DNA from 3 places in the Listeria sp. MAN/IMW/UF555 genome. Region 2 is predicted to be linked to each of the others. Evidence: predicted binding sites of a transcription regulator. Region 2 holds the regulator's gene; each other region holds the start of a gene.
The links. Region 2 encodes Rex, which represses fermentation and respiration genes when NADH is low (regulators of the CRP and FNR family bind a similar motif). Its sites were predicted from a motif close to TTGTGAAATATTTCACAA; they were not measured.

Region 1 (10,769 bases), on a different contig from region 2:
TTTACTTATTTTACCGCAGTTCTTCGGTTTAGATGGCATTTGGTATGCTTTCCCATTAGCAGATTTAGGCGCGTTCACCGTCTGTCTTGTGATTATGAGCAAAACATGGCGCCGAATTTTTAAAAATCCCGAGATAGTTTAAGGTAAAATGAATTGGGTATTTTCTAACTAGTGTCTCAAAAACAAAGGAGCGATTTTTATGGCAAAAATGTACCCGTATTTGGCTTTTGAAAATGCAAAAGAGGCTTTAGGATATTATGAAGAAGTGTTCGGAGCAACGAATATTTCAAGGCTTCCAGTAAGTGAGGAACAAAGCGAAATGTTTGGTCTAGCAAAAGAAAACCTAGAGAACACAACAGTTCACGGTGGCTTTACCGTCCTTGGGGCAAATTTATTTTGTTCAGATTCATTCGGCAAAGAAGTAAAACCATCCAACCAAATCTCGATTATGCTCGATTCTAACAGTGAAGACCCTGTGGCTGTAGCAGATGCAGATGCTTTCTTTGAAAAAGTAAGTTCATCGGGAAGAGTGACAGTAACTTTACCATTTGAAGAGCAATTTTGGGGCGGGAAAATGGGGCAATTCGTCGATGAGTACGGAATTTCCTGGATGATTCATACGCAACCTTATTCTAAACTATAAAAAGCAGTGGACCGAGATATTAGCTATCTTGGTCCACTTTTTCATTTGGATTCAATTTTGTCATTAAGTAGTGTTCGCCAATGCCAGGAATGACAAACGATTTGCCAACTTTACGATAGCCATGTTTTTCATAAAAACCAACAGCGACAATCCGCGCATTGCACCAAATAATATCTGCGCCGTGCTTCCAAATTTCCGCTTCACCTTCTGCAAGTAATGCTGTGCCGAGGCCTTTTAAGCGCATCCGTCGTTCTGTTGCCACACCGCGAATTCGGTACTGAGCAGGATTATTAATAATGGCTGATTTTTCCGGATAAAAACTCGCAACTCCAAGTAAAACATCCTTTTCAAAAGCGCCTAAATGAAAAGTACCTTCCATTTCATCATTAGGGTAAATTGCGTTTTCCTCAGGTTGTTCTGGGCGAAGAACCCGGTGCCTAATATCTTGCGTGTCTTTTGCTTTGATTTGCTTGATTTCCACGGCGCCCACCTCCACGTTATTTCTTTCTATTATAACCAATCTTTCTAAAATATCTATTCAAAAGTCAATTTTGTTTCATAGGAATAACCGTGAACCAGCTCTTGGTTAATCCAAGCCACCGTTTCTTGTAAAAGGTAATTTTCATTTTCTAGAGGAGTTTCCCAGTTTTGCGGCGTGACAAAAGCTTGCCGCTCGCTTGATAACAAACGCCGTTCACCAAGTGCGCCAATAGAATGATCTAGTTCAATGAAAAGATAAGCCTGCCCGTCTAACATAAAAAAACCAGGAAACTGCTGATAGCTTTTCGAAAGACCGAGGCGACTCACAGTTTTCTGAACTTCTTGATGGAAATCTGGGTCGTTTAAAATATCCGCATGAACAGGTGTTAGAAGTGTCTCTGTAAGCAAAAGTCGGGCAGTTGTTAGGAGCTGTGTCGTTTCAGTTTCCCGTTTTAATAAACCTTGATAACGATCAATAAGCCACTTTTTACGGGCAATGCGAGCTTCTTCATCCATTAGTTTTTGTTGATATTTAATAAGTAAATCGGGTAAGCTTTCCGATGTATTTTTGTCGAGATATTGTTTGAGTTCTTGCAAGGAAAACCCCATATACTGCAACGCTTGAATGAGGTTAAGTTGTTCTTCTTGAGCCGTTTTGTAGTAGCGATACCCGGAAGTCGGATCGGTAAAAGCAGGGACCAAAAGACCAATTTTATCATAATAGCGCAGTCGTTGAATGGAGAGTTGGCTTTTCTTTGCCATTTCCCCAATGGAAAAAAGCGGTTCCACATTTATCACCCTTTCGTCTTGACTCTATAGTTACTATACACTTTATCATAAAGGTAATTCAAAGCGAGAGGTGAAAAAAATGAAAATTATTGTGGAAAAAGATTACGAAAATATGAGTAAAACAACGATGCAACTGCTTCTAGGGAAAATGTATCAAGACAAAAAGGTTCATTTGGCAATCACAGCAGGCTCGACACCGAAGCGAATGTATGAACTGATGGTAGAAGAATTGAAAGATAAAGCGCCACTGAAGAATGTCAGTTATTATAATTTTGACGAAATTCCAATTGGAAACGAAAAATATGGCGTAACTATTGGTAATTTAAAAGCGATGTATTTTGATCCGGCGGGCATTCCTGAAGAGCAAATTCACATGTTAGATACGAAAAACTATACAGAACATGAAGCGCATTTGAAGGAAGTTGGTGGCTTGGATGCGATTTTAATCGGGATTGGTGAAGATGGTCACTTCTGCGGAAACTTACCTGGTGTAACCAAATTCGGCGATGAAACGCGACTTGTTTCCGTCCAATCGCGCCCAGATATGTTCGATATTTTGCTCGGAGAAGTTGGCGGCGACGCAGAAAAAGTCCCAGAATATTACGTAACAATGGGGCCAAAAAGCGTCATGCACGCAAAAGAAGTCATCCTATTCGCAAACGGCAAGAAAAAAGCAGCAATTATCAAAAAAGCACTACAAGGCCCAGTAACAGAAGACATTCCAAGCTCGATTTTCCAATTACACCCTATTTTCACAGTGGTGCTGGACGAGGAAGCGGCGAGTGAGTTGAATATTTAAAAGAAAACCCAACCTTCTGTTTAGGAAGGCTGGGTTTTTGATTATCCATGCACACTAGCAAACTCCGCATCACGCAATTCAACGCGACGAATTTTACCAGAATCAGTTTTCGGTAACGCTTCAACAAACTCAATCCGGCGCGGGTACTTATATGGAGCCGTTTGTTCTTTCGTAAATGTTTGTAATTCATGCACAAGGTCTTCCGTGCCTTCGTATCCATCTTTTAAGACGATGAATGCTTTTACGACCGTACCGCGGATTTCGTCAGGACTTGCGACAACGGCGACTTCTTTTACGGCTGGGTGATGTGTGAGCGCGTCCTCTACTTCGAACGGTCCAATCGTGTAGCCAGAGCTAATAATAATATCGTCATTTCGTCCTTGGAACCAGTAATAATTGTCTTCATCGCGGATAGCACGGTCACCAGACACAAAATAATCACCACGAATCGCTTTTTGCAAACGTTCTGGTTCTTTATAATACTCTTTGAAAAGTGCTGGGAAGTCTCTGCGCATTGCGATGTCCCCAATTTCACCGACACCTACCGGATTTCCTTCAGCGTCAATAATTGCCATGTATTCTGGCATAATCGGTTTACCCATCGAACCTGGGCGGATTGGCGTATCAACCAGTGTCCCAATCAATAATGTACTTTCCGTTTGACCATAACCATCACGCACTTTAATATCAAAATTGTCTTGGAAAACTTGAATAACTTCGCGGTTTAAAGGTTCTCCTGCTGATACGGCACTGCGAAGGGCACTTAAATCATGTTCGCGTAAATTATTTACTTTAGCCATTAAACGATATTCTGTTGGTGTACAGCATAGCACATTGATTTTTTCTTCTTCCAGTAAATGTAGTTGTTTTTCTGGAATGAAGCGACCGTTGTAAATGAAGCCAGTCGCACCTTTTCCAAGTACAGAAAGGAACGGAGACCAAACCCATTTTTGCCAACCAGGACCTGCTGTAGCCCAAACAATATCGTCCTCATGAATGTCTAACCAATGATCAGCTGCGATACGAATGTGCGCGTAACCCCAACCGTGAATATGTACAACACCTTTAGGATTACCAGTAGTTCCACTAGTAAATGCAAGTAGGCAAGCGTCATCGCGAGACGTTTCTACGCGTTCAAATTCAGTCGATGCAGTTTCCATTAGTGTTTCGTAGTGATCCCAGCCGGATAATTTTTCGCCAACAATAATTTTTTTCGATACAGAAGGAATATTTTCGATTTTATCAAATTCAGCGGTCATTCCATTGTAAGAAACGATTGCTTTTACGTTAGCATGGCGGATGCGGTATTCTAAGTCATGTGCTTTAAGAAGCTCGGATGCCGGGATAATTATGGCACCAGCTTTCCACAAGCCCATGTAAATGGCATAAGTTTCTAGTAGTCTAGGCGTCATAACAATGACATGGTCACCTTTTTTCACGCCAGCATCTTTTACAACGTTAGCAAATTTGCTCGCTTGTTCCAACAAGTGGCGGTAACTCCAAGTTTTTGTTTCATCGTGTTCGTTTTTCCAAATTAAAGCAGTTTTTTCAGAACTAAATTTAGCAATCTCGTCGGTGATATTATAAAGTTCTGGAGCAATTAATTTCTCTGAATTCATAATGATTCTCCTTTGCAAGTAGATTGTATATTTTGATAATTTTGTTTTAGTACCTAGTATTAATATATGGTAATATAAATGCCTTATGAAAGCAACTAAAAGTATTCCTGTGAAAATTTGAGCAGATTATTCTTACATCTAATACAAGCTATGATAAAATGGCAGTGAGTGATTTTTGAGAAATGAGGTGCATAGATGGAACAAGATTTCTTTATGCAACAAGCGCTTGAGGAGGCGAAGAAGGCACGGGAAATTGGAGAGGTTCCAATTGGTGCAGTTGTTGTTTTAGATGGAGAAATTATTGGTCGCGCACATAATTTACGCGAAACTACCCAGAATGCTGTGACTCATGCGGAGTTACTTGCAATTGAAGATGCTTGTAAACACCAAAATTCTTGGCGTCTTAGTGGCGCAGAACTATATGTCACGCTAGAACCATGTCCGATGTGCAGTGGAGCAATTTTACTTTCGCGAATTGACAAAGTTTATTACGGAGCAAAAGATCCAAAAGCCGGAACAGCAGGCTCATTAATGAATTTATTACAGGATGATCGATTTAACCATACGTGTAAAGTAGAAGCTGGATTATTAGAAGCCGAAAGCAGCGCAATGTTAAAAAGTTTCTTCCGGGAATTGCGAAAACGTAAAAAAAAGAATAGGTCTTAATACTCATTATACTAAATCATGCTTTTACGATTTCTATTGTGAAATAAAAAGCAATAAGTCTTATCAACATTTACAGCCACTTAATAATTGCGAAATTTATCACAATCTCTCAAAAATAAAATAACATCTAAAGTACTAAATAAATTTACCTTAAAATAGGATAAAATATACTCCAGATAGAACTCATTATAAAGTAAAAATCTTTCTTAACTAGTTCCTAAACCCGTGAAAAATAAGGATTACATATTATTTTATTATGCTTTGTGAATTACAGAGCAACTGGGCGCATCACTTTGGGCGGTTTTTCACAAGGTTTTTAAGAAAGAAGCAAAAAAGCAAGGGACTAAACAGCAATTTTAAGCATAAAAAGGAGGAGAAAAGGGTGGATAAACTATTTTTAGCCCGTTTTCAATTCGCATCAACAACGATTTTCCATTTTTTATTTGTACCACTTTCAATTGGACTTGTATTTATGGTTGCTCTTATGGAGACGTTGTATGTCGTGAAGGGGAAAGAAATTTACAAAAAAATGTCGAAGTTTTGGGGTCACATATTCCTTATTAACTTCGCGGTCGGTGTCGTAACCGGTATTATTCAAGAATTCCAGTTTGGGATGAACTGGTCGGATTACTCTAGATTTGTTGGGGACGTATTCGGAGCACCACTTGCTATCGAAGCGTTACTTGCATTCTTTATGGAATCTACGTTTATCGGACTTTGGATTTTTGGTTGGGACAAACTTGGCAAAAAGCTTCATTTAGCTTGTATTTGGCTTGTTTCAATCGGAACAATCATGTCTAGTTTCTGGATTTTAGCTGCAAACTCATTTATGCAACATCCGGTTGGTTTTGAATTTAAGAACGGCCGCGCAGAAATGAATGATTTCTTGCAACTTATTACTAATGGACAACTGCTCGTGGAATTCCCACACGTTATATTCGGGGCATTTGCCACTGGGGCCTTTTTCATTGCTGGTGTCAGTGCGTATAAGATGCTCAAAAAACAAGATGTCGCCTTCTTTAAACGATCATTCCAAATTGCAATGGTCATGGCGGTAATAGGTGGATTTGGTGTGGCTTTCAGTGGTCACTCGCAAGCACAATACTTAGTTAAAACTCAACCTATGAAAATGGCAGCAACAGAAGGGATATGGGAAGATACAGCTGACCCAGCTCCGTGGACAATGATTGCCAAAATTAATCCGGAAGAGAAGAAAAACGAATGGGAAGTCAATGTCCCATACGCACTAAGTTTCTTATCTTACGGAACATTAACTGGTAGCGTGGAAGGTATGAACACGCTGCAAAAACAATATGAAGAAAAATATGGTGAAGGTGACTACATCCCACCAGTTAAAACAGCATTTTGGAGCTTCCGTATCATGGTTGGCGCAGGTATGTTAATGATTCTATTCGCGTTAATCGGTATCGTGCTTGCTTGGAAGAAAAAACTCGTTAATGCAAAATGGTATTTACGTTTCATGATTCCAATGATTGGCTTTCCGTTCCTAGCGAACTCCATGGGTTGGATTATGACAGAAATAGGGCGACAACCATGGGTAGTTTTCGGTTACATGAAAACCGCTGATGCCGTATCGCCAAACGTTTCATCAGGACAAATTTTGTTCTCGATAATTGCGTTCTCGACAATTTATACGATTTTAGCCATTCTATTGGTTTACTTATTTATACGTGAAATTAAAAAAGGACCAGACGGACACAAACCAGAAAAAGCAGAGATTTCCGTAGATCCATTTGATAAGGGGGATGAAAGCTTTGTCACTAAATGAGTTATGGTTTCTATTAATCGCCATCTTATTCATTGGATTCTTCTTCCTTGAAGGTTTTGACTTTGGTGTTGGGATGTCTACACGATTTATGGCTAGAAATGCACTGGAACGCCGCGTGCTCGTTAATACGATTGGACCGTTCTGGGATGCAAATGAAGTATGGCTATTAACTGCAGGGGGCGCGATTTTCGCGGCTTTCCCAAACTGGTATGCAACAATGTTTAGTGGGTATTATATTCCACTAGTATTCTTATTACTTGCTTTAATTGGTCGTGGGGTTTCTTTTGAATTCCGCGGTCAAAAAGATTCACCGCTTTGGATAAAAACGTGGGATTGGGTTATTTTCTTCGGTAGTATTTTACCGCCATTTCTATTTGGTGTATTATTTGCTAGTTTGATTCAAGGTATGCCGATTAATAGTGATATGGATATGTATGCTGGTTTCTTTGATTACATTACCGTATTCTCCGTATGGGGTGGCGTGACGATTACGCTTATGTGCCTACTTCACGGCTTACTATTTATTACTTTACGTACAGAAGAAGATATTCAAGACCGTGCTCGTCGTATGGCGAAACGTGTTTGGTTTATTACTGTACCAGCTCTAGTAATTTTCGTTGTACTTGCTTACTTCAATACAGATATGTTCCAAGTTAGACCTGTACTTGTACCACTGATGATTGGAATTGTAGTCGTTATGTACGTGCTATCTGCCCTGTTTATTTGGAAAGATCGTGATATTTTAGCATTTACATTCGGCGGACTTGGAATTGTCTTCACGATTGCGACGATTTTCGTGTCACTATTCCCACGTGTAATGATCAGCTCTATCAACAGTGCGTTTGATTTAACTATAGAAAATGCAGCTTCCGGACAATATTCGCTAAGTGTGATGACGATAGTTGCCGTTACGCTATTGCCGTTTGTTCTTGGTTACCAAATTTGGAGCTACTATGTTTTCCGTAAGCGCGTTTCTAGTAAGGAGAAAATGACGTATTAATGGGAAAAGATTTAAGGAACTACAAAGGAATTAAAAAAATAATGGCGATTCTCGCAGTTTTCACGCTTGTTCAAGGTGCTGCGATTATCGTGATGGCGATAACTTTAGCTCGTGCGATTACTGACTTATTTCACGAGCATCCATTTCAATCAGTCACAATACAAATAGGTCTCTTCGCAGGGGCCTATTTCTTGCGTCACTTTTTGAACGTATGGAAAAAACAAATCGTTTATCGCTATGCTGCAAAACTTGCGAAGACAATGCGAGAAGAATTACTAGATAGTTTGTTCGCGCTTGGACCGCGTTTTGCACGAGCGGAAGGAACTGGGAAAGTTGTAACGATGGTAATGGAAGGTGTAGCTGACTTCCGGAATTATTTAGAACTGTTTCTACCTAAAATGATGAATATGGCTATTATTCCAGCGATGATTTGGGTTTATATTGCTTTTCAAGACTGGACTTCCGCTTTTATTTTGATGATTACTTTGCCGATTTTAATTGTATTTATGATTATTCTAGGATTAGCCGCGAAAAAACAAGCTGATTCGCAGTTTGAAACATATCGTGTGCTGTCCAATCACTTTGTAGATTCGTTAAAAGGCTTAGAGACTTTGAAATATCTAGGATTAAGTCATGACCATGAAGGAAAAATTGCTTCGGTTAGTTCGCGCTACCGGAAAGCTACGATGAAAACGTTACGTGTGGCATTTATGTCTTCATTTGCGCTAGATTTCTTTACAATGCTTTCGATTGCGCTTGTGGCTTTATTCTTAGGTCTTGGCCTTATTGACGGTAATATGAACTTGCCGATTGCGCTAAGTGTTTTAATCCTTGCGCCAGAATACTTTTTACCAGTGCGTGAAGTTGGCTCGGATTACCATGCCACACTTGACGGGCAAGAAGCTGGCCGAGTTATTCAAGGTATTATTGACCAAGCTAAAGCGGACAAGCCAGAAACGGACGCTTTACCGCTAACTCCATTTGCTGAAAATACCGAGTTCTCCTTTGAAAAAATTACTGTGAAGCACGGCGCAGAAGATGCTGAATCGCTACATGAAGCAAGTTTTACTGTGAAAGGTTTTGAAAAAATTGGGATTATCGGTGCGACTGGTGCTGGGAAATCGACGTTAATCGATGTTTTAAGTGGCTTTTTGACACCAACTTCCGGAGATTTTCGCTGGAATGGAAAAACTGGTGCGGCGCTTGCTTCAACTGATTGGCAAACCCAAGTAACTTATATTCCACAACATCCGTACCTTTTCCATGATACAATCGCTGGAAATATTCGCTTTTATCATCCTAATTCTACCGAAGAGGAAATGAAAAAAGCAGCCGAATCAGCTGGTTTAAACAAACTTGTGGCCGGGCTTGAAGATGGCTATGAAACGCTTGTTGGGGAATCAGGGCGGATGCTTAGTGGTGGGCAAGAACAACGTGTTGCGCTTGCTCGGGCTTTCTTAACGGATCGTCCAGTTGTACTAATGGATGAGCCAACAGCGCACTTAGATATTGAAACAGAATACGAACTAAAAAAACCAATGCTAGACTTATTTGAAAATCGACTTGTCTTTTTCGCGACGCATCGCTTGCACTGGATGCTTGAAATGGACAGAATTATCGTTTTAGATCACGGGGCTGTGGTCGAAACAGGAACGCACGAGGAACTACTGGGGCGTAAAGGGTTCTATTACAATTTAGTCAAAGCCCAATTGGAGGAAGTATGATGCGGAAAAGTAGCTGGATTATCCCATATATTAAAGAAAATCGCGGCTTGTTTTTACTTGTCATTTTCCTTGGAACGCTAACTTTTGCCTCAGCTGGAGCGCTTATGTTTACATCGGGTCATTTGATTTCAAAATCGTCCCTGATGCCAGAATCAATTATGGCTGTCTATATTTCGACGGTCGGAGTGCGCGCATTTGGTATTATGCGCTCGGTTTCACGCTATGTAGAACGACTTTCGAGCCATTCGCTTGTCCTTCGAATTTTAGAAAAAATGCGTGTTCGACTGTATCGTTTACTTGAACCACAAGCTTTACTACTAAAATCGCGCTATAAAACTGGCGATATTCTAGGTTTGCTTGCTGGTGATATTGAACATTTGCAAAACTTCTATTTGACTACGATGCTACCGGCAATTGTTAGCCTTGTACTTTACGCAATCGTCGTTATTTCACTTGGAGCATTTTCAATTCCATTTGCGGCGCTTTTCGTACTTTTAATTGGACTACTCGTGCTGGTGCTGCCATGGGTCTCCCTTTTATATGCTCGCGGCAAGAATGCTTATTTAAAACAAGGTCGAAACAGTTTGTATCAAAAATTTACTGATGCTGTTTTTGGTATTAGCGATTGGAAATTTAGCGGTCGTGAAAAAACATTTATTACGAATTATGAAAAAGACGAGGCGGATATGCTTCGAACTGAAAATAAACAGTTTCATTTTGTTAATTGGCGTGATTTCTTTAGCCAGTTAGTTGTTGGTGTTATGGTTATCGTGATGGTCTATTGGAGCACAGCTGAATCTCGTGATGGCGCGTTTTCTGGAACAATGATTGCTGCTTTTGTTTTAGCTATAATGGCTCTTGCAGAAGCGTTTGTACCAGTTTCAAGCGCTATTAGTGATAAATCGCTCTACCAAGATTCGCTAGCTCGTCTAGACAAAATAGAAGACCCGGCGCTTCCAACCTTTGAAGAAGAAACGAAAGAAATTGCCCGTATTAATACTGAAAATGTAGTTTTAAAAGCAGAAAATTTATCTTTCGCTTACGATAAAAAGTCGCCTAAAATCTTAGACGGTTTTGACTTTACACTTGAACAAGGTGAAAAAGTGGCGATTATCGGTCGAAGTGGTACAGGGAAATCAACTTTTCTTAAATTGGTTCAAGGAGCTTTACTGCCAACAGCTGGAAAAGTAACAATGAACGGTGTTGAGGTGGAGAATTTAAGACCGCAAATCCCTGAAATTACATCAATGTTAAATCAAA
Region 2 (10,769 bases):
AATTAAACTTAACTTCCACGAATAATTTACTTCCAGTTTCCATTAATTTGGACTTCTTATTAGACAGCAAAACAGGTAATGTCTTTATTCCACTTAAAACTATTGTTCAGCCAGATGCTTCATTACTAAGTTATTTAGACCAATCAACTGGTGGCATGTGGTCACAAATTAATACCGAATACCCAGATTTAAAAAACAAATATCTTAGCACGGAAGAATTAACCAGTTCATTAACAGGCAAATCAGAAGCTAAGACTGCTGCTAACACAAAAGAAATGGAAGCAGCTTCCAAAGATTTAAATAAAAAAACGACTAAATTAATTGATAGTTATTTCAGTGGTTTAGAAAAAGATCGTTTTAAAGAAGCGGATGATGGCACACTTACAATCACACTTACAAACGCTGATCTTGCTAATATGATGAATCAAGTAGCAAAAATGATGGACGATGAAAAAGTAAAAGCAGACTTTAAAGTTATTGTAGAAAGCCAAGGTTCAGAAGCGGTAACAGATTTTGATACGACTTATACAGAAATGCAATCAAGCATAAAAGACGCAGCTAAATCTTTAAAAGACAATAAAGATACGAGCATTCATATTAAAGTTTCTGTAAAACCTGGCAAAGACAATTCATTTGATGCAATCACCCTTAAAACCAAAATCGATGACAAATCCGATGCTAATGCAGAGCAATCAATTAGTTTTACTGTGAAAACAAAAGCGGAGAAATTTGTTCCAATAGCAGATTTCCCAACCAAAGACCAACTTATATCGAGCGAAGAATTAAATAAAATTATTACTGAAGTTACCATGAAAATGTACGGTGGAATGGATTTAACTGGAACAGGTTATTAATTCATCCGAAAGACGCAGCGACTTAGGTTGTTGCGTTTTTTTGATTTTTATTTTGGCGCGGCTTTGTGGTATGATATGTAGAGAAAATGATGGACGGGTGAGGTAATGGAATTCGAATTAATAATGACAAATGAAAGAGAGACAAGGCTTCTCGCAAAACAACTCGGTGAACAATTAGCAGCCGGAGATGTGATTTTACTTGAAGGCGATCTCGGCGCGGGGAAAACTACTTTTACAAAAGGTCTTGGGGAAGGCCTTTTAATTCCGCAAATGATTAAAAGCCCGACATTTACGATTATCCGCGAATATAAAAAAGGGCGCTTGCCACTTTATCATATGGATGTATACCGCTTGGAGGATGCTTCAACTGATGAGCTCGGTTTGGAAGAATATTTCTACGGAGCGGGTGTGAGTGTGGTTGAATGGGCGCAGTTTGTTCGGGAGGATTTACCGGAAGAATACTTGGAAATTAAGCTTTTTCATATAGATGAGAATACGCGCAAGATGATAGTGAAGCCAGTTGGAGAACGATATGAGCAACTGGCGATGGAGGTTTTTGGGAAATGATGCTTGGAATGGATACGTCTTCAGATACGATGACGATAGCACTTTTTAATGAAGGTGTTGTTCTTGGTGAATATACGACGAATTTGAAAAAAAATCATAGCGTGCGATTACTTCCGGCGATTGCTGCTTTAATGGAAGAATGTGCCGTAAAACCAACTGATATAGAAAAAATCGCTGTTGCTAAAGGTCCCGGTTCTTATACAGGGCTTCGGATTGGTGTAACCGTTGCGAAAACAATGGCGTGGGATGCTGGAATTCCAATTGTCGGGATTTCTTCCTTAGCACTTTTAGCAGAAAATGGTTTATACTTCCTTGGAAAAGTCGTTGCTTTGATGGATGCTCGTCGTATGAATGTGTATGCGGGTGTTTATCGTGCAAGTGACGGTGTAATGAAAAACGTTGTAGCCGATAGCCACATTGCGCTTACTGATTTACTTGAACAATTAACGGCGGAGAAGGAAGCGATTTTATTTGTTGGCACGTTAACGGAGCAAATTCGCCTTACTGTGACGGAAGTTTTAGGGGAACGAGCGGTATTTGGTCAAGCTGATTATACTTATGCGCGGGCCAGCTCGCTTGTAAAACTGGCGGAAAACTTGGACGGTGAACCAGCAGACAATTTTGTTCCAGATTATTTAAAACTGGCAGAAGCGGAAAGCAAATGGTTGGAATCGAGGGGTTCTGAGTGAGTTTGGACGCGGCCTTAGTATTTCGAGAGGCAACTGTTGCGGATTTAAAAAGTATTATGAATGTAGAAAATGCTGCATTTACAGTACCTTGGACAGAAGCGGCTTTTCGAAATGAATTTATTATTAATCAATATGCCTACTATTTACTTGCGACTTATAAGGATCAAGTTGTCGGGTACGCGGGTGTATGGCTGGTGCTAGATGAAGGGCACATTACGAATATTGCGATTCATCCCGATTTTCAAGGTAATCACTACGGCGAGGCACTTTTACGGGAAATGATTCGTGTTGCAAAAGAGCGCGGTGTTGTTCGGATGACATTAGAAGTTCGCGTTTCAAACGATGTAGCACAAGGGCTTTACAAGAAATTAGGATTTCAAGACGGCGCCATTCGGAAAAACTATTATCCGGATACGAAAGAAGATGCGCTAGTGATGTGGGTGGACTTATGAAAAAAAATACATTAATTCTTGGGATAGAATCGAGCTGTGATGAAACAGCTGCTTCTGTTGTGAAAAATGGTTGTGAAATAGTATCTAGCGTTGTGGCTTCGCAAATTGAAAGTCATAAGCGATTCGGTGGTGTGGTTCCAGAAATTGCATCTCGTCATCATGTGGAACAAATTACGCTTGTGATTGAAGAAGCTTTAAAACAAGCCAATGTAACGATGGATGATTTAGACGGGGTGGCGGTAACTGAAGGACCTGGTTTAGTCGGTGCACTTCTAATTGGCGTCAATGCTGCAAAAACACTTGCTTTTATGCATAATTTGCCTTTAGTTGGTGTGCATCATATTGCTGGACATATTTATGCGAATCGCTTTGAAACAGAATTTCAATTTCCGCTTTTATCGTTAGTTGTCAGTGGTGGGCATACAGAACTTGTTTTAATGAAAGCAGATAATGAATTTGAAATTATCGGGGAAACAAGAGATGATGCGGCCGGCGAAGCATACGATAAAGTGGCGCGTACACTTGGTTTAGCTTATCCAGGTGGTGTTCAAATTGATAAACTTGCAAAAGATGGTGAAGACACGTTCCATTTTCCGCGGGCGATGATGGATGATGGTTCGTTTGACTTTAGTTTTAGCGGGTTGAAATCTTCTTTTATTAATACGTTGCATAATTTAAGACAGCGCGGGGAAGAACCAAATCCTAATGATATGGCAGCTAGTTTTCAAGCTAGTGTAGTCGATGTTTTAGTAAGTAAGACGATTCGCGCAGCTAAACAACATGGCGTGAAACAATTGCTTCTTGCTGGAGGAGTGGCGGCAAATCAAGGTTTGAGAGAGCGACTTATTCAAGAAGTAAAATTAGAACTTCCGGATACCGAGCTGATTATTCCGCCGTTATCGTTATGTGGTGATAATGCGGCTATGATTGCCGCTGCAGGGACAGTGAGTTTCTTACAAGGAAAACGAAGCAATTATGATATGAATGCAAATCCAGGTTTATTGCTGGAAGACATTTAAAAAAGCATGCGGAGTTAAATTCCGCATGCCCGGGACTGCAAGCAAAGTAATTTCTCACTTTGCTTGCAGTCTTTTTTTACATTGTTTTACTTAAAAATTGTCGTACTTTTTCTTCGTAAGTTTCTGGCTCAACAGTGAATGCTTGACCATGTTCAGCGCCTTTTACAACCCATTTTTCCTTGTAGCTTTTGGTGGCGTCATATAGTTCTTCTACCATAGAAGTAGGGACAAATGCATCTGAATCACCGTGAATATAGAAAATAGGTAAATCAGTTTCAGCTACGGCATTAATCGCACTTGCTTCACTGAAAAAGAAACCTTCTTTTACTTTATTGATAAGGCTAGCTGTTGGAATAATTGGGAATTTTGGTAAATGAAACATGGTTTTTAATTGATAAGATAGTTCGGCGTCCATGGAAGTATAGCCGCAATCCGCGATAATACTTTTTACTTGTTTCGGCAGCTTTTCGGCACTGGTCATGAGGACGGTGGAACTCCCCATGGAAACACCGTGAAGGACAATTTCTGTATCATCGCCATTTTTATCAAGTACTTGGTTTGTCCACTGAACATAATCTTTACGTTCTGGCCAACCAAAGCCTATATTTTTCCCTTCACTTTCGCCGTGTGCTCTTGCGTCAGGCATTAATACATTGTAGCCGAATTTTTGATTATACATCCTCGCTAGACCAGCCATTTCGACTTTGCCGCTTTTCCCTCGATAACCATGTGCCAAAATAATGGTTGTATTGGAAGGTGAGGGTGCTTCTAAATAATTAGCGACTAGTTTCAAGCCATCTGCTGAGGTTTCTGTCCATTTTGTTAGACGTTGTTGCTCCATCCAAGCGGTATTTTCTTGGCGATTTTTCTTCGCAAGTTTGGCTGTTTCTGTAGTTTGATCTGCAGTCGGTTTATCATTCATACTTGAATTATCACGAGATAGCGCATAGCTATATAAGTAAAAACTTGCGCAAATACTAATAATTACAAGTAACCCAACGATAATTGAACCAGAAATAATTAAAATCTTTTTCATTGTTAGCTCCTTTTTTTATGTAGATTACATAGATTCTAGTTCTTCGCTTACTTTTTCCCATTCCTCCATCAATTTTTCACCACGTGCTTTTACCACATCAAGTTCCTGCGTAATTTCAAAAGCTTTCTCATGGTCTTGAAAAATTTCCGGTTTGGTTAATTGAAGTTCTAGTTCGGCGATTTTTTCATCTGTTTCTTCCATAGACTTTTCTACTTCTTCTAGTTTGCGTTTTCTTTGACGAAGTAGTTTTTGCTGTTCTTTTTCTTCTTGATAATTTAGTTTTCTAACCGAGGCAGTTGCTTCGACAGGTTCCCCTTTTTTACGACGATCTTCTGCATCAAGGCGCGCTAGTTCTTTTGCTTCGGCGATTTTTTCCTGATAATAATCATAATCGCCAAGAAAAACGGTCGCTTTTTCTGGGGCTAGTTCTACTACTTTTGAAGCGATGCGATTAATAAAGTAACGGTCATGAGAAACAAATAGAATCGTTCCTTCAAAATCGATCAAAGCAGCTTCTAAAACTTCTTTACTTTCAATGTCTAAATGGTTGGTAGGTTCATCGAGAATTAGCACGTTGGCTTCAAGTAAAGTAAGTTTTGCAAGAGCGAGTCTGGCTTTTTCACCGCCACTAAGGGATTGAACGTTTTTTAGGACGTCATCATCTGAAAATAAGAAATTACCCAGTGTTGTTCGAACGTTCACTTCATTTAATTCTGGATAATCATCCCAAAGTTCCATCAAAACAGTTTTGTTGGATGTTAGTTTTGCTTGTTCTTGGTCATAGTAACCGATTTTGACACCTGCTCCAAAATGAAATTCACCGCTAAGAGCTGGAATATCACGAATAAGCGTTTTAAGAAGGGTAGATTTACCGATTCCGTTTGGACCAACGAGCGCTAGACTATCTTGACGTTTCATTTCGAACGTTAGATTGGAAGCAATGCGCTTGTCTTTGGCGTAACCAATACTTAATTCATCTACCATTAAAACATCTTTACCAGTTTGCTTTTCAAATTGGAAGCCGAAATGAGCAGATTTTTCGTCGCCTTGAGGTCGAGCGAGTACATCCATTTTTTCTAATTGTTTTCTTCTGCTCTGAGCTCGCTTAGTTGTAGAAGCGCGAACGATATTTCTAGCGACAAAATCTTCTAGCTTGGAAATTTGTTTTTGTTGTTTATCGAATTCTTTCCACATTTGTTCAAGTTTAGCTTGTTTTTGACTAACAAATGAACTGTAATTTCCTTTGTAGTGATCAATTCTTGTGCGGCTAATTTCGTATACTTGGTTAACGACTTTATCTAGGAAATAGCGGTCATGAGAAACGATAAGTAAAGAACCATGATAGTTTTGCAAATAGGTTTCTAACCATGCTAGTGTTTCAATGTCTAAATGGTTTGTCGGTTCATCGAGAACAAGAATATCCTGTTTCGCGAGTAATAACTTAGCCAGTGCAAGTCTTGTTTTTTGCCCACCGCTGAGTGAGGCGATTTCTACTTCATAATCTTCTGGATAAAAGCGTAAACCGTTTAAAACGGAACGGATTTCTGCTTCATACGTATACCCACCAACTTCTTTAAAAGTATGTTGCAAGGTATCGTAATCGGTCATCAATGCTTGATATTTTTCCGGATTATTATAAAGCTCAGGTTCCCCAAGACGAAGCTCCATTTTGCGTAAATCTGCTTCCATTTTTCTAAGTGAATCAAAAACACTTAACATTTCATCCCAAATTGTTTTCGTGGATTCAAGGCCAGTATTTTGAGCCAAATAGCCAATTTCGACACTTTTAGGTTTAGAAATTGTTCCGCCGTCATAACTCATTTTTCCAGCGATAATTTTAAGTAAAGTAGATTTACCAGCGCCATTTCGACCAACTAGGGCAATTCGGTCGCCTGTTTTTACTTCTAATTTAATATTATCTAAAATAACTTCTGCACCGAAGAATTTAGAAATTTGCTGAACTTGTAATAATATCATAATCTCTCTCCTCGAACGTTCTCCTTACTAGTTTATCTTAAAAGCCAAGTAATCGCAATGAGAGAAGAAGGGCTTCACGTATAAGGTAGATTGTGAAAACACTCGCATTATTTGTGATTTTAGCGTAGAATGGAAAAGAAGGAAAACACTAGATATTTTGCGGGACAAACTATTGCTTGAAAATCATGAGCAAAAAGTTTGTGCATTCCTTGTGAAATGTTTATAGTATATAAGCAAGCATGTGAAAGGAAGTACAGTTCACAAAAGCTTCAACTTCAGAAAAAATTTAAAAGAAGAAGGGACAGAAGGCATGATGGAGGAAACAACAAAAATTCCACAAGCGACAGCAAAACGCTTACCATTATATCATCGTTACTTGAAATACCTAGATGAATCAGGTAAGGAACGAGTATCATCTGCGGAATTAAGTGAAGCGGTGAAAGTTGATTCAGCGACTATTCGACGTGATTTTTCGTACTTTGGCGCATTAGGTAAGAAAGGATACGGGTATAACGTTTCTTACATACTCGACTTTTTCAGTAAAACACTTAGTCAGGACAAACAGACAAATGTTGCACTAATCGGTGTAGGTAACCTAGGTACAGCATTATTACATTATAATTTCATGAAAAACAATAATATCAAAATCGTTGCTGCATTTGATGTAGACCCAGCGAAAGTTGGTAGTGTTCAACAAGACATTCCAATTTATCACTTAAATGATATGGAAGAAATTGTTCGTGAAAATGGTGTGGAAGTAGTTATTCTGACAGTTCCAGCTGATGAAGCGCAAGTAACTGTAGATCGTTTAATTGAAGCAGATGTTAAAGGTATTCTAAACTTTACGCCAGCTCGTATTAGCGTTCCAAAACAAGTTCGTGTGCACCATATCGATCTTACAACGGAATTACAAACGTTAATCTATTTCCTGGAAAACTATCCAGCGAAAACAGAATAAAAAAACCTGTAGAAGGTAAGCAACACTTACTTTCTACAGGTTTTTTTTACGTCTTTTAAGCCCAGTGATAATAAGGCCAATACCAATACCAAAATCAATTAACATCATGAGTATAAGTATATAGGCAACAAGATCATAACCATATTCAGCCACTCGAACAATAACAAAATAGACAAATACAAGACCAAGCGCAAAATAAAGAAAACTTTGCTTTATTAATGAATTTTTCATATTATCCTCCAATGATTCCAAGACTCACGAGCAAAACAATGGTATTCATTAAAATATGTGCGCCCATCGAAACAGCAATTCGTTTCGTTTTCGTATAAAGAAAACAAAGAATTAATCCGATGACAAAATAAGTAAGTAAAAAGGAAATATCCCCGTGAAGTAGCCCAAAGAAGAGCGAACTAATAACTGCCGCCACATGAATGTTCATCACATTACTCAGCCCACCAAAAACCACTTTTCTAAAAACAAGCTCTTCTAAAATTGGCCCGAGAACTGAAATGAAAATCAAGAAAATCGGCGCAGATCTAGTTAAATCAACAAGTAATTCTGTGTTTGCCGATTCACCAATATTCCCAGAAATTAGCGTTAGAATAATGCTACAAATAAATTGTGCTACGTATAACCCAATCACTCCACCAATAATCCACACAATACTCAGAAATGGCGTAGTTTTTTCACCGAGTTCGATTTTATTTTCTTTTGGTTTTCTATAAAGCATTGGAATAATAATGGCGAGTGATAATAAATTAGAAAAAATCGACCATGTAATTACCCCATAAGTTTGAGCATCCGCTGTAGAAATCGAAGTCATACTAAGTAAAATATGTTGAACAACGGGAATCCCAATAGATGCAGAAAATAGTAATAATAAATAAACTAATACAATCGTAATATAACGTTTAGCCAAAAAATACGCATCCCTTCTAAAAACAAGCTCCAGCTAAATGCTTAAAAATAGCGGAAATAGCTCTTCTTATTGTACTAGTTATCACGCTTTACCGCAAATAAGAATTCTTTAATTTTTAAACGTTTTTGCTTGCAATTTTTATTTAGTTTGGTATCATAATAACTGTATTAGCACTCTAATGTGTCGAGTGCTAAAATGAAAAATGTAATTATATCAGAGGAGGTCATTTACATTGTTAAAACCATTAGGAGATCGTGTTGTAATTGAAGTACTTGAAGCAGAGGAAAAAACAGCGAGTGGGATTGTATTACCAGACTCTGCCAAAGAAAAACCGCAATCAGGGAAAATTGTTGCAGTCGGTTCAGGTCGTGTGCTAGATAACGGCACAAAAGAACCACTTGAAGTTGCAGAAGGTGACACGGTTATCTTCGCAAAATACTCTGGAACAGAAGTGACGTATGAAGGAACTGACTATCTGATTTTACGTGAAAGTGATATTTTAGCAATTACTAAATAATAAAAAAAGAAATAATCGGAGGGAAATATAAAATGGCAAAAGATATTAAATTTAGTGAAGATGCTCGTCGTGCCATGTTACGTGGTGTCGACCAACTAGCAAACGCAGTAAAAGTAACGCTTGGCCCAAAAGGTCGTAATGTTGTTTTAGAAAAAAAATTCGGTTCTCCGTTAATTACAAATGATGGTGTAACGATTGCAAAAGAAATCGAATTAGAAGACCCATTTGAAAACATGGGCGCAAAACTTGTATCTGAAGTTGCTTCTAAAACCAATGATGTTGCTGGGGACGGAACTACAACTGCTACCGTTTTAGCGCAAGCAATGATTCAAGAAGGCTTGAAAAACGTAACAGCTGGAGCAAATCCAGTAGGCGTACGTCGTGGTATCGAAAAAGCCGTAGCAACTGCTATTGAAGAATTAAAAGCTATCTCTAAACCAATTGAAAGCAAAGAGTCTATCGCTCAAGTTGCTGCTATTTCTTCTGGTGATGAAGAAGTTGGTAAATTAATCGCAGAAGCAATGGAACGTGTTGGTAACGATGGCGTTATTACTATTGAAGAATCCAAAGGCTTTGCAACAGAATTAGACGTAGTAGAAGGTATGCAATTTGACCGTGGCTACACTAGCCCTTACATGGTAACTGATTCCGACAAAATGGAAGCAGTCCTTGAAAAACCATACATTTTAATTACAGATAAAAAAATCAACAACATCCAAGAAATCTTACCAGTTTTAGAACAAGTTGTTCAACAAGGTCGTCCAATGCTAATTATCGCGGAAGATGTTGAAGGAGAAGCTCAAGCAACTCTAGTACTAAACAAACTTCGCGGAACATTTAACGTAGTTGCAGTGAAAGCTCCTGGTTTCGGTGACCGCCGTAAAGCAATGCTAGAAGATATTGCTGTTTTAACTGGTGGACAAGTCATCACAGAAGACCTAGGTTTAGAGCTGAAAACAGCAACAGTTGATCAACTTGGAACAGCTAACAAAGTAGTTGTAACAAAAGATGATACAACAATCGTAGAAGGAGCAGGCGATTCCACACAAATCAGCGCTCGCGTAAACCAAATCCGTGCGCAAATGGAAGAAACTACTTCTGAATTTGATAGAGAAAAATTACAAGAACGCTTAGCAAAACTTGCAGGTGGAGTAGCTGTTGTTAAAGTCGGAGCTGCAACTGAAACAGAGCTAAAAGAACGTAAATTACGTATTGAAGATGCCCTTAACTCTACTCGTGCAGCAGTAGAAGAAGGTATCGTAGCTGGTGGTGGTACTGCCCTTGTAAGTATTTACAATAAAGTAGCAGCACTAGAAGCAGAAGGCGATGTAGAAACAGGTATCAACATCGTGCTTCGTTCCCTAGAAGAACCAGTTCGTCAAATCGCGCATAACGCTGGACTTGAAGGTTCCGTTATCGTAGAACGCTTGAAACACGAAGCAGTTGGCGTTGGTTTCAACGCAGCTAATGGCGAATGGGTAAACATGATTGACGCTGGTATTGTCGATCCAACAAAAGTTACTCGTTCCGCATTACAAAACGCTTCATCTGTTGCTGCTCTTCTATTAACTACAGAAGCTGTTGTAGCAGATCAACCAGATGAAAACGGTCCAGCAGCAGGCCCAGATATGGGAATGGGCGGCATGGGCGGTATGATGTAATTCATATCAACCGAACAATAAAAAGATCTCTGAATTTTTTCAGGGGTCTTTTTTTGTATTAAATAGAAGTCAGCTGCCACATTTTTATAACAACAAACCAAAACTTGTCACGGGGCATAC
Region 3 (10,769 bases), on a different contig from region 2:
TTTAAAGAATGGCAGATAGACGAGCCATGTGATGACGATAATCGCTAGACAAGCAATAACCGCGCGGAAGTCTTGTGTTGCGAGATAAGATGTTACTGGGTAAGGCATGTACCATAGCAAGAATGATTGCGTGGGGATACTCACTAAGTTCATCGACATAACGAAATAGGCGATGCTTGGAACTAAGAAAGCATTAATCCACGTTGGAATCATTAAGTATGGATTGAAGGCAATTGGTGCTCCGAAGAATAATGGTTCGTTGATGTTAAAAATTGACGGAACAATAACTGCTTTTCCGATTGCTTTTAGCTGTAAAGATTTACTTAAAATCAGCATCATAATCGAAAGTGATAAGGTTGTACCCACCCCGCCGATTGAAATTAAAGCGTACACTGTTTCTTGTGTTGCGATATTTGATGCACTTGCGCCATTTGCTACGGCTTGTGAGTTTTCTGCGAGTCCTGCCATATAAACTGGATAAATCGCTGGCATCATTACCCATCCAGAAATCCCGAATGTATAAAGAAAAGCGGGAATGAAAACCGAAAGCACAAAGCCCGGATAAGATTGTACAATCGATGCGAGTGGGCTAAACACAGCCACAATAACTTCAAAGAAATCGATATTAAATTGAACTGTAATTAACCAACCAACGATTAAAATAAAAGTAATTGGTAGTAAACTGTTAAACCAGCCGACAACGAAATCAGGTATTGGCGTATCTTCACTGAAGAGCGAACGTTTCGCCGCAAAATTCATTACACAACCAACAAATAGTCCCGTTGTAATCGACAAGAACATTCCAGTTGCCCCAAATCTAGATAAAATGAAAACCGCGTCTCCATCTGCTGAAATAGTCGGAAATAGTAACATTAAAAATAATACAAGTCCAGTAGCTCCGGAAATTAATTTTTGACTGCTATTCCCTTTTTTCTCCATCAGATAATACGGGATTAAAAATGCTACAACTAAACCGAACATCCCAAACGAAAAATTACTTATCATCGAAAAATCTGGCATACCTGGAAATAAATTTTTAAGAAGTGAAACGATGGTTACTAAAGAACCGACAAAAACGAGTGGAAGCGCAGACATAATTGCATCTTGAATTGCTGATACCCAAGGATTTTTAACAACTTTATTTACTTTTGGAGCAAATTTATTTGTCATAAAATCCATCACTTTGTTGTTCATCGTTTTATCCCTCCATATTTAAAATGAGATCAAGTGCTTTTTCGCCATTAAGTGTGCCGTATGTTGCTTGTGGAATGACTGATACTAAAACATCTTTATCAGCTACTTTTTGCTTTAAATCATCTAACATATAGGCTAAATGTGGTCCGATGAGTAAATAGTCGATTTCGTTTATTCTTTCATCAATTTGAGACTCACTAGCTGCTTTCACGGTTACTTTTTCTCCGCGTTTTTTTGCGGCTTTTCTAATTGCGGCTGCCATAAATCCACTTGAAGCTCCTGACCCACAAATGAGTAAAATGTTTTTCATTTGTATCCTCCCTTTCCTTAACTTACTTTTATTATATAAATGACTGAATCCGCTTACAAATATACTTTTTTCCTACTGGTAGGAAAGTACGCAAAAAAGAACCCCTTCGCTTGATAGGAAGGAGTTCCATGCTCGTTTGATTTAATCACGATATTTTAAGTTAATGAATTTCACTTGGATGTATTCTTCCATTCCATAATGACCATTTTCGCGGCCAAATCCTGAATGTTTCACACCACCAAATGGAGTTTCTGGATTGGATATAGCGATTTCGTTTGCACCAACCATACCATACTCTAGAGCTGCACCGACTTTTTCAACGCGTGCTAAATCTTTTGTATAGAAATAAGATGCTAGACCGAATTCGCTATCATTCGCCATTTCAATTGCTTCATCTTCATTTTTAAAAACGATAAGTGGAATTACGGGGCCGAATGTTTCTTCATAAAAGATGTCCATTTCACGAGTGACGTTATCTAAAACAGTTGGTTTATAGAAATTACCTTTGTCGTAGTCAGAGCCAGTTAAACGTTCGCCACCAGTTAGGACTTTGGCGCCTTTATCTGTCGCGTTTTTAAGTTGTTTGTCGATTTTGTCGATGGCATCTTCGCGAATAAGCGGACCAACATTTACGTCGTCTAAACCGTTACCGACTTTTAGTTTTTCTACTTTAGCGACTAATGTTTTAGTGAATTTTTCTTTGATTTCTTTTGCGACAAAGATGCGGTTTGGTGATACACATACTTGACCATTGTTACGGAATTTTGCTGCGATTAAATCATCTACTGCAGCTTCAAGGTTAGCATCCGCAAATACGATAAATGGTGCGTGCCCCCCAAGCTCAAGCGAGATTTTCTTCAAGGTGTCAGCAGATTGTTTGAATAGTGTTTGGCCGACTTTTGTCGAGCCTGTAAACGTTAATTTGCGGACATCATCACTATCTGTTAAAGTTTCACCAATTTCTTTCGAGCTTCCCATGACGATATTAGCAACGCCTTTTGGTAAGCCAGCTTCTTCAAAAATTTCAAAGATAGCTAAAGCCGAAAGCGGGGTATCTCCAGATGGTTTTAACACGATGGTATTACCTGTAGCTAGCGCTGGTGCGAGTTTTCGTGTCACCATTCCACCCGGGAAATTCCACGGAGTAATTGCTGCTACTACGCCAATTGGTTGTTTTTTAACGATAAACGCGTGGTTGTTTGGTGCTGGGATTGTTTCGCCGTATAGTCTTCTTGCTTCTTCAGCCGCGAATCGGAAGTTTTCCGCGCCGGTTAAGACTTCTCCTTTTGATTCTTTTAGTGGTTTACCTTGTTCTAAGGTCATAATTTTTGCTAAAGTATCTGCTCGTTCTTCCATTAAATCAGCAATATTATGCAAGAGTTTAACACGGTCAGCTAGTTCCATTTTCGCCCAATCAGGAAAAGCATCTTTTGCAGCTTTAATCGCTTGTTTTGTTTCTTTTGGTCCTGCTTGAGCAATTTTCGCGATGACCTCGCCGTTTGCTGGATTTACAATATCTTTTGTTTCTTTATTATCGCCATCTATCCATTTTCCATTAATAAATAATTTGGTTTGAACTTTTGGTAAGCTTGTTTCTTTAATACTCAAAAATACCACTCCTTAGTAAATTTTTCTGTCCGAATCTATCGTTGCTTATAATAGTGTTTTCCACAAATCGAAAAATTTAATCAGGATTTTCTTCTTAAACCCAGAAAATGGCTTATAAGAAAACTTACTCCATCCCAGCATGATGGGCACGAGCGACTTTCTAAAAAACTTTAATTTTTTTCAAAAAAAACTAGCTGCAACGGGTGCAACTAGCTTTTTATAATTAATTTTCTTCAATTGGTTGATGTATTTCTTCTTTTACTTTTTTCGGTGCGTTTTTCTTATATGCAAGGAAATAGAAAAGGCTGACAAAAACTGCTCCGCCGACTACGTTTCCGAGGTATACTGGGATGACGTTCCAAATAAAATCTGCCCATGAATAGTATCCAGCGAAAATTGCGGCTGGGATAATAAACATATTGGCGACAACGTGCTGAAATCCGATAGCTACAAAAGCCATGACGGGGAACCAAATACCGAGGATTTTTCCAGCAAAGTCTTTAGCCGCGTAACAAAGCCACACAGCAATTCCAACAAACCAGTTACACCCGATACCTGAAACGAAAGCAACCCAGAAAGGATCGTTAATTTTTGCTCCAGCTGTTGCAAGTGTTTTGGGTAAAAAATCTCCTTCTGTTAAGCCAACGAAATGCCCGAAGAAGTATGCGACGAAAAAGGCGCCGACTAAGTTCATGACGGACACAATCGCCCAGTTTCTAAGTAATTGTTGGAAGGAAATCTTTTTGTCATACCAAGCAATCGCTACCGCCATCATGTTGCCAGTGATTAATTCTCCTCCACCGAGTAAAATGCACACAAGCCCAACTGGAAAAAGGCTCGCACCAATAAGCGTTGCAAAACTGCCCCATTCGTGAGGCATTGTTCCTACTGCGCGTATGTATAATAAGTAACCAAGAGAAATAAAGGCGCCACCCAAAAAGCCTAGTAAAACGAGCGTTAATATACTCGAATTTGCTTTTTGCGTCCCTTTTTCAATCGTAATCTCTGTTACTTCCTGCGGGCTATAATATCCCACATGAATCCCTTCCTTCTTGTTAAAATAATCACAAAATTGCGTTCTTATTATAGCATAATCAAAAACAGCTTGCTAGTATAAAAAAGCCCGGCACAAAAGTCCCGGGCTCGCGTTTTACGTATGGAGTTCTTTTACAACAGGTATCCTAATTTCAATATCCGCACTTTCTTCACCGTTTTTCGCATAAATTTCTAATTTAAATGGTAATGGATCAAAAACTGGATTGTTGGCAGTAATATACGGTTTGTACTCTTTTTCCTGTATTGCCCGAGCTATTTCCTCGTAACTTTCTAGTATATCCGTCTCTGCTATATGTTCCGCGACAAAATAAGTATGTGCTGGAACTTCAATCCATTCAAGTGGTTCTTTTAAATGAGCGTACTTTTGCTCAACTGGGATGACAGCGTAATGCGTTATACCATCTTCTATATTATGGACGGAAATACCATAGACCTCTTTTAGTTCTGAAAAATCATCTAATTCTTGCGCAAATTTGAGCATTTCTTTAAAAGCTGTTTTAATTCCGGTATGAAATGCTTCTGTTTTTAATCCTTCGTGAACAAGCGCAATCCCCGTGAAACCTTCCCATTCTTCTAATCGTCCTTGTCTAATCGCCATGATTAACACTCCTTTTAAAAAGAATATTACGGCAGAAGATTCATAGATGATTTTAGTTTTTTATCCGCATAACACATGATAAATACCCTACTAAACTTTACTTAAAACAAGATACTAATGAAAATAATCGCTGCAATAATAAAAACAAAAGTGAGCCATGCAACAGGACGAGCAGTGTTGATCGTCCAGCCAATGCCAAAACGTTTTTCAACAAATAAAGCAGGATCATTCCTGTTAAAATAGATTACTCCAGCTTTCCAAAACGCATCATCATCACGAATTGGTTTATTCACATTATCTGGTTCGTTAGCAAATTTTAGCCTACTTCCACCTTGTCCTACTTTTACAGCAAGGAGTACTGTTCCAAGTAATATTAAGATGATAGAAATACTCATGGTAATCATCATAATTTCAGGCGAGAGTGAAAGTAAAATAACTACTTGCATTACGAGAAAATCAATAACCAGAATAACGCACATAATCAACATTGCTTTACTAGAAATTTGTCTAAACAGCATATTCCGTTTTAATGAATCTGCCGGGTTTTCATTTTCCACCGTTTGTTTGCTTCTCGCAATAACGAAATTAATAAATATAAATAAAGCAATCATCCCTAATTGTAGCATTGGTAAAAGTAAAGCCGCTCTCACCGATTTTTGAACGGTGTCAGTCACAACTCCGTTCATATCAAAATGGACTGGAAAAGCCTCTGGTGCAATTGGATAGAACACTGCTGTAATGGCAAGTGTGATAATAAAAATAAGTAATGGCACTACAAACCAAGTATACGAAATAACCATTTTCCTGCGATGAAAACTAGTATCTACCATGATAATCGAATTGGTTGAAATTTCACCAGACTCGATTTTTTCTCTTTTCCACTGTAATGTTGTGTGATGAAAACGATAGTAAATAATGAAAGAAACAATTAATTGACCGAACATGGATATAATAAAGATTCCTGCTTGGAGATTTTCACTCCAATGGAAACCTTGAATTAACGCAATTCCAATGATAGCAACTAATACAGTCCACAAAATCACTTGACCAACATATTGTTTTTTAAGTTGGGTTAGTTCTGCATTTCGATTAGCCCGTTCGCCCACATTTACCCCGAAACATTCGGATTTACGTATTACAAATGGCGTAATTGCTTGCAGTGAAATAATAGCAATACTCACAAAAATATAAATGATAATTTCCATAACTACTCCACTCCCCGCCCTTTTATTTCGTCAAAAATAGCTTTACTAATTTCTAGCCACTCTTCCTCACTCACGCTACGCACAATCGATTCTGCAATTAATGGTCTTAGTTTTGTTTGCAGCTTAGTGAAAAATAGTTGATCTGCTTTCGCCACGCCATCTGGATGTATAACTACTCCTTTTTGGCGGTGTATTTGAATAAATCCTTCTTGCTTTAAAATTTGGTATGCTTTATTTACGGTATGAAAATTAATACCAATATCCGCACCAAGACTTCGCACGGAAGGAAGTTTATCTCCCGGTAAAAGTTCCCGTTTTGCCATGCCTTCAATAATTTGATTACATATTTGTGTATAAATCGGCTCGTCTGATTGTAAGTCAATCGCGAGTAACATACAAACACCTCTTCTCTAACTGTTATACATATTGTATAACACATATATTTTTAAGTCAACATCATAAATTCAGTGGCTATTTAAAGCAGTTAATGGTACTATAAAATTTAACAATAAGGTTTATAGAAAGAAGGGGATCATTTGAAATTTTCACGTTTCAGGGATAGTAAATTGTTTTTTTGGACTATTGAAATTTTAGCAGTTGTGGCAGTTTTATTTATTCTGTTGCAGATGAAGTACATATTTTCACCAATCGGTATAATCGTTTCCACTTTATTTATGCCAATTCTAGTAGCAGGATTTTTATTCTATTTATTCAATCCGCTAGTTTTATTTTTAGAAAAGAGAAAAGTTCCACGACTTTTAAGTGTTATTTTGATTTTTATCGCGTTTATCGCGCTTGTTGTTCTAGCTGTAATGCAACTCGGTCCAACACTTGCTGACCAAGTAGCCGAACTTGCAAAAGCAATACCAGGTTACTGGCAAGATTTTGAAAAATGGCTACAAAGTCTCTCAAATAATTCTGCATTAAAAGATATTGATATGAAACAAGAACTTTCAAAACTCAACATTTCCTTACCGAAAATTATGTCTGTGGTAGTTGATGGGGTAGCTTCTAGTTTTGGCGCGATTATCTCGTTTGTTTCTGGTTTCGTTATGATTCTTGTAACAGTTCCATTTATCGTCTTTTATATGTTTAAAGATGGTCATAAATTCGTTGAGTCTTCTGGCAAATTTTTCCCAGCAGGCATTCGTACTGAAGCAAAACAAATTATTAAAGAAATGAACAAAACAATTTCTACTTATATTAGTTCTCAAGCGATTGATTGTATGTTTGTTGGTTTGTTTACTTTTATTGGTTACTTAATTATTGGTCAACCATATGCGCTTCTGTTTGGATTTATTGCAGGTGCAACGAACATTATTCCTTATCTTGGACCATTCCTTGGAGCAGCTCCCGCGGTTATCGTGGCGCTATTCACTTCTCCAGTTCAGGCTTTACTCGTAATTGTTGTCGTTACTATCGTTCAACAAATTGACTCTAACTTACTTTCTCCATATATTATGGGTAAATCATTATCAATTCACCCGCTCACTATTATCATCATCTTGATTGTTGCAGGTAATTTAGCAGGAATTTTTGGAATGATCTTAGGTGTTCCACTTTACGCGGTAGTAAAAACAATTATCGTCAATGTGAATCGGTTAATTAAATTAAGGCGAGGACAGCTGGCAATTGATAATAATCCACCTGGGTCTAATCCGCCGACAGAATAAAAAAACGAGCTTTGGGAAACTAGTTCCTAAAGCTCGTTTTTTCTATGCTTTTTTAAAATGAGAAGTATCGTTTAAACGTTCTAATTTGAATAAACCATTTTCATAAGCTAAAACAGTAACACTCGCATTGTCTAGAATGACTGATTCGTCCATGGATGGTTCTAGTTCGTGGACAATGTTGCGAATGGTATTTCCGTGAGCGACGATAAGAACATTCCCGCCTGTTTCACGGTGCCGATTAATGACATGTAAGAAACCTTGTTCTACCCGCGTCCAGAATGTCATAAAATCTTCCGCATCACCAGTTGGGTCAGCGGCTTTCGTGCCATTCATCGTTTCTCGAACATCTGCGTTTTTGAATAATTCGTCTTGATTTGCGTAGCCCATGTGATGAGCGATTTCGTTCCAAGCTACATCGCCTTTTTCACCTTCATAGGAACCGAAGAATGTTTCCCGAAATTCGCTTAGTGGTTCAAGAGTTAGACCGAATGCATGTTTATTTTCTTTTAGTAAGTGTCCTGCTGTTGCGATTGTACGGTGTAAGTCACTTGAATAGGCTGCGACGAATTCCGTTTCGGCAAGTCCGCGACCACTTTCTTTTACAACTTCAATTCCTTCTGGTGTAAGCGGCGTATCAGCCCAGCCCTGCATACGTAGATTTTTGTTTAAATATGTTTGACCATGTCTTACAAAATAAAGTGATAATTTTTTTCCCATTACGTACTTCCTCCTCCATCGTTGTTTTCTATTTCATTGTAACAAATTCTTCAGATCCTGTTGGGTGGATAGCAACTGTATTATCAAAATCAGCTTTTGTTGCTCCCATGTTAATAGCAACGGCGAATCCTTGAATCATTTCATCCACTCCGTAACCAATACCGTGCAGGCCGATTACGCGTTCTGTCTTCCCTTCACAAATCAATTTCATCCGGCAAGGCTCGCGGTGGTCTGTAATAGCTGTATACATCGACGTAAAGCTAGACGTATATACTTTAATATTTTCTTTGCCATATTTTTCAATAGCTTCTGGTTCTGTTAAGCCAACTGTACCAATAGCTGGATGGCTAAAGACAACAGTTGGAATATTTTCATAGGTTAAATGAGCATCTTTTTTATTATTGAAAAGGCGTTCTGAAAGACGACGACCAGCAGCAATCGCAACTGGAGTCAATTCGTAATGCCCCGTTACATCGCCAACCGCATAAATCCCGTCTACATTAGTATTTTGGAATTTATCTACCGCAATATGTCCGCTATCTACAAGTTCAACGCCCGCTTTTTCGATTTGAAGCCCTTTGATAACCGGTTTACGTCCGATTGCCCAGATTAAAGTATCCACTGTTTCCGTACGACCATCTTCTAAAAAGATAGTTAAACTACCATCCGAGTTTTTTTCCACTTTTTGAGGAACGGCATGTTTATGCAAAGTCATGTCAGATTGCTCGATAAGCTCAGTCAATGTATCTGTTAAAATCGGGTCAAAATTACGCAGAGGAGCATGTTTACGTACAAAAAGATGCGTATCTGATCCAAATTGCTGTAATACGCCGGCTAATTCAACAGCGATATAACCCGCGCCAACAACCGCCACTTTTTTAGGAAGTTCTTTTAACGCAAAAAAGCCGTCTGAAGTAATGCCATATTCTGCGCCAGGGATGGAAGGAAGTGCTGGTTCGCCGCCCGTCGCAATTAAAATATGATCCGCTGTCACTAATTCACCATTCACTCGTAACGTTTTTTCATCGACAAATTCGGCGTAACCTTTGATCCATTCAACTTTATTGTTATCAAGTCCATTTTTGTAGGAACCACGAATTCGTTCAATGTAAGCTTCTCGGTTTTCTACTAATTTTTGGAAGTTAAAGCTTGAATCCACTTGGTAACCATAAGCATCTGCGTATAAATCCATTGCTTCTTTGATTTGTGCGCCGTACCACATTACTTTTTTAGGAACGCAGCCAACATTTACACAAGTACCACCTAAAAATTTTGGTTCAATTAATGCACACTTTGCCCCGTGCATTGCCGCGCGGTTAATAGAAGCAATCCCGCCACTACCGCCACCAATCGCAATATAATCATAATGCTTCTCCATACAAAATCTCTCCTAACATTTCTTCGTTTTCGTTTTTATAAATACGCTTCGCCCCGCATAATCGCGAGAACCCGCGGATTTGGTAAGTAACGTTTAATCACTTGAAGTTTTTCATAGGTGTCGGTATCTCCTAAATGTTCAGCAATACCCATAGCAACGGCGCTACTTCGACTGACTCCAGCATGACAATGGACTACGATTTGCGTGAAATCTGGATGTTCATCCACAAAATCATAAATCAAGTCACGATGAACCTCATTAAATAGCTTCATCTCGGCCTGCTCTTTGTCACTTAATCCCCAGTAATCGTCTTCTTCGTTAATATCGTTAAAATGAACGGGCAAAATAGCTTCAAAAAGTGCTTCGTGTTTGAGTGGCTGATACGTTGCGCCAACATCCGCAATACGAATAAGTAAAGTATGTTCTGAGCGCGGCTTAAATTGAACCGCTACTACTTCTGGTACGGCAATTATCCGTAATTCAAATGGATCAAAATCAATTTGGCGCCTTTCTTTGTTAATATAATTCGCCATCCTGCATGTCCCCTTTTCCAGTGCAACAAGGTTATCCTTCGCCTTATTCCTCCTCTATTCTATCACGGTTCCACACTTTTACATAAAGAAGCAGTTTCAAACGCAAAAATAACCAAATAAAATTATCTGGTTACTTTTTTCCTTGGCGGTAAAGATCTTTTGTTTTGTATCCTTGACTCAAAATATCGACCATTTCTACGCGTCTTTTTTCTTGAGTGGCTGGTTGTTTGGCAGAATAAATATAACGCGCCCAAACACGCTGGTATCCTGTCGCTAAATTATTGTAAAAAGCTTGTAAATCGCCTTTATCTGCTAAAAATTCTGCGACAAGCGGTACATAATCGGCATATTCATCTGCGGAAGGATTATTTTTCTTTACGCCCTTCGCTTTTAGTTTTGCTGCTTCTTTTAGACCAACAACCGTGTATGTTTCATCAAGCGCAACCATTCGCGTGAATTTGAGGGTGCTACCATCGACGTAACCTTCTTCATCGGTT

Region 1: AC4PG8_RS11480 (cytochrome ubiquinol oxidase subunit I) is a predicted target of Rex. The motif match lies at 5,084-5,101, and genes of this name have one in related genera.
Region 3: AC4PG8_RS03720 (formate/nitrite transporter family protein) is a predicted target of Rex. The motif match lies at 4,165-4,182, and genes of this name have one in related genera.

What each region holds. Positions count from the first base shown of each region.
Region 1 covers NZ_JBZWZS010000003.1:345,877-356,645, forward strand. Annotated here, with positions in the region: gene AC4PG8_RS11445 (MATE family efflux transporter) at 1-142, shown strand, start outside; gene AC4PG8_RS11450 (VOC family protein) at 200-643, shown strand; gene AC4PG8_RS11455 (GNAT family N-acetyltransferase) at 663-1,124, opposite strand; gene AC4PG8_RS11460 (MerR family transcriptional regulator) at 1,178-1,912, opposite strand; gene AC4PG8_RS11465 (glucosamine-6-phosphate deaminase) at 1,992-2,711, shown strand; gene mbcS (acyl-CoA synthetase MbcS) at 2,753-4,330, opposite strand; gene tadA (tRNA adenosine(34) deaminase TadA) at 4,526-4,996, shown strand; gene AC4PG8_RS11480 (cytochrome ubiquinol oxidase subunit I) at 5,379-6,785, shown strand; gene cydB (cytochrome d ubiquinol oxidase subunit II) at 6,772-7,785, shown strand; gene cydD (thiol reductant ABC exporter subunit CydD) at 7,785-9,509, shown strand; gene cydC (thiol reductant ABC exporter subunit CydC) at 9,509-10,769, shown strand, end outside.
Region 2 covers NZ_JBZWZS010000002.1:291,676-302,444, reverse strand. Annotated here, with positions in the region: gene AC4PG8_RS08620 (Lmo2079 family surface lipoprotein) at 1-854, shown strand, start outside; gene tsaE (tRNA (adenosine(37)-N6)-threonylcarbamoyltransferase complex ATPase subunit type 1 TsaE) at 960-1,421, shown strand; gene tsaB (tRNA (adenosine(37)-N6)-threonylcarbamoyltransferase complex dimerization subunit type 1 TsaB) at 1,418-2,110, shown strand; gene rimI (ribosomal protein S18-alanine N-acetyltransferase) at 2,107-2,562, shown strand; gene tsaD (tRNA (adenosine(37)-N6)-threonylcarbamoyltransferase complex transferase subunit TsaD) at 2,559-3,581, shown strand; gene AC4PG8_RS08595 (alpha/beta hydrolase) at 3,658-4,617, opposite strand; gene AC4PG8_RS08590 (ABC-F family ATP-binding cassette domain-containing protein) at 4,642-6,594, opposite strand; gene AC4PG8_RS08585 (redox-sensing transcriptional repressor Rex) at 6,905-7,552, shown strand; partial or broken gene AC4PG8_RS08580 (DUF4305 domain-containing protein) at 7,579-7,783, opposite strand; gene AC4PG8_RS08575 (CPBP family intramembrane glutamic endopeptidase) at 7,785-8,471, opposite strand; gene groES (co-chaperone GroES) at 8,704-8,988, shown strand; gene groL (chaperonin GroEL) at 9,021-10,649, shown strand.
Region 3 covers NZ_JBZWZS010000001.1:738,006-748,774, forward strand. Annotated here, with positions in the region: gene AC4PG8_RS03705 (PTS sugar transporter subunit IIC) at 1-1,194, opposite strand, end outside; gene AC4PG8_RS03710 (PTS sugar transporter subunit IIB) at 1,199-1,504, opposite strand; gene AC4PG8_RS03715 (NAD-dependent succinate-semialdehyde dehydrogenase) at 1,646-3,112, opposite strand; gene AC4PG8_RS03720 (formate/nitrite transporter family protein) at 3,336-4,148, opposite strand; gene AC4PG8_RS03725 (effector binding domain-containing protein) at 4,263-4,766, opposite strand; gene AC4PG8_RS03730 (DUF1648 domain-containing protein) at 4,868-5,971, opposite strand; gene AC4PG8_RS03735 (GntR family transcriptional regulator) at 5,974-6,366, opposite strand; gene AC4PG8_RS03740 (AI-2E family transporter) at 6,508-7,644, shown strand; gene AC4PG8_RS03745 (histidine phosphatase family protein) at 7,687-8,361, opposite strand; gene gorA (glutathione-disulfide reductase) at 8,390-9,739, opposite strand; gene AC4PG8_RS03755 (tyrosine phosphatase family protein) at 9,775-10,272, opposite strand; gene AC4PG8_RS03760 (YdeI/OmpD-associated family protein) at 10,403-10,769, opposite strand, start outside.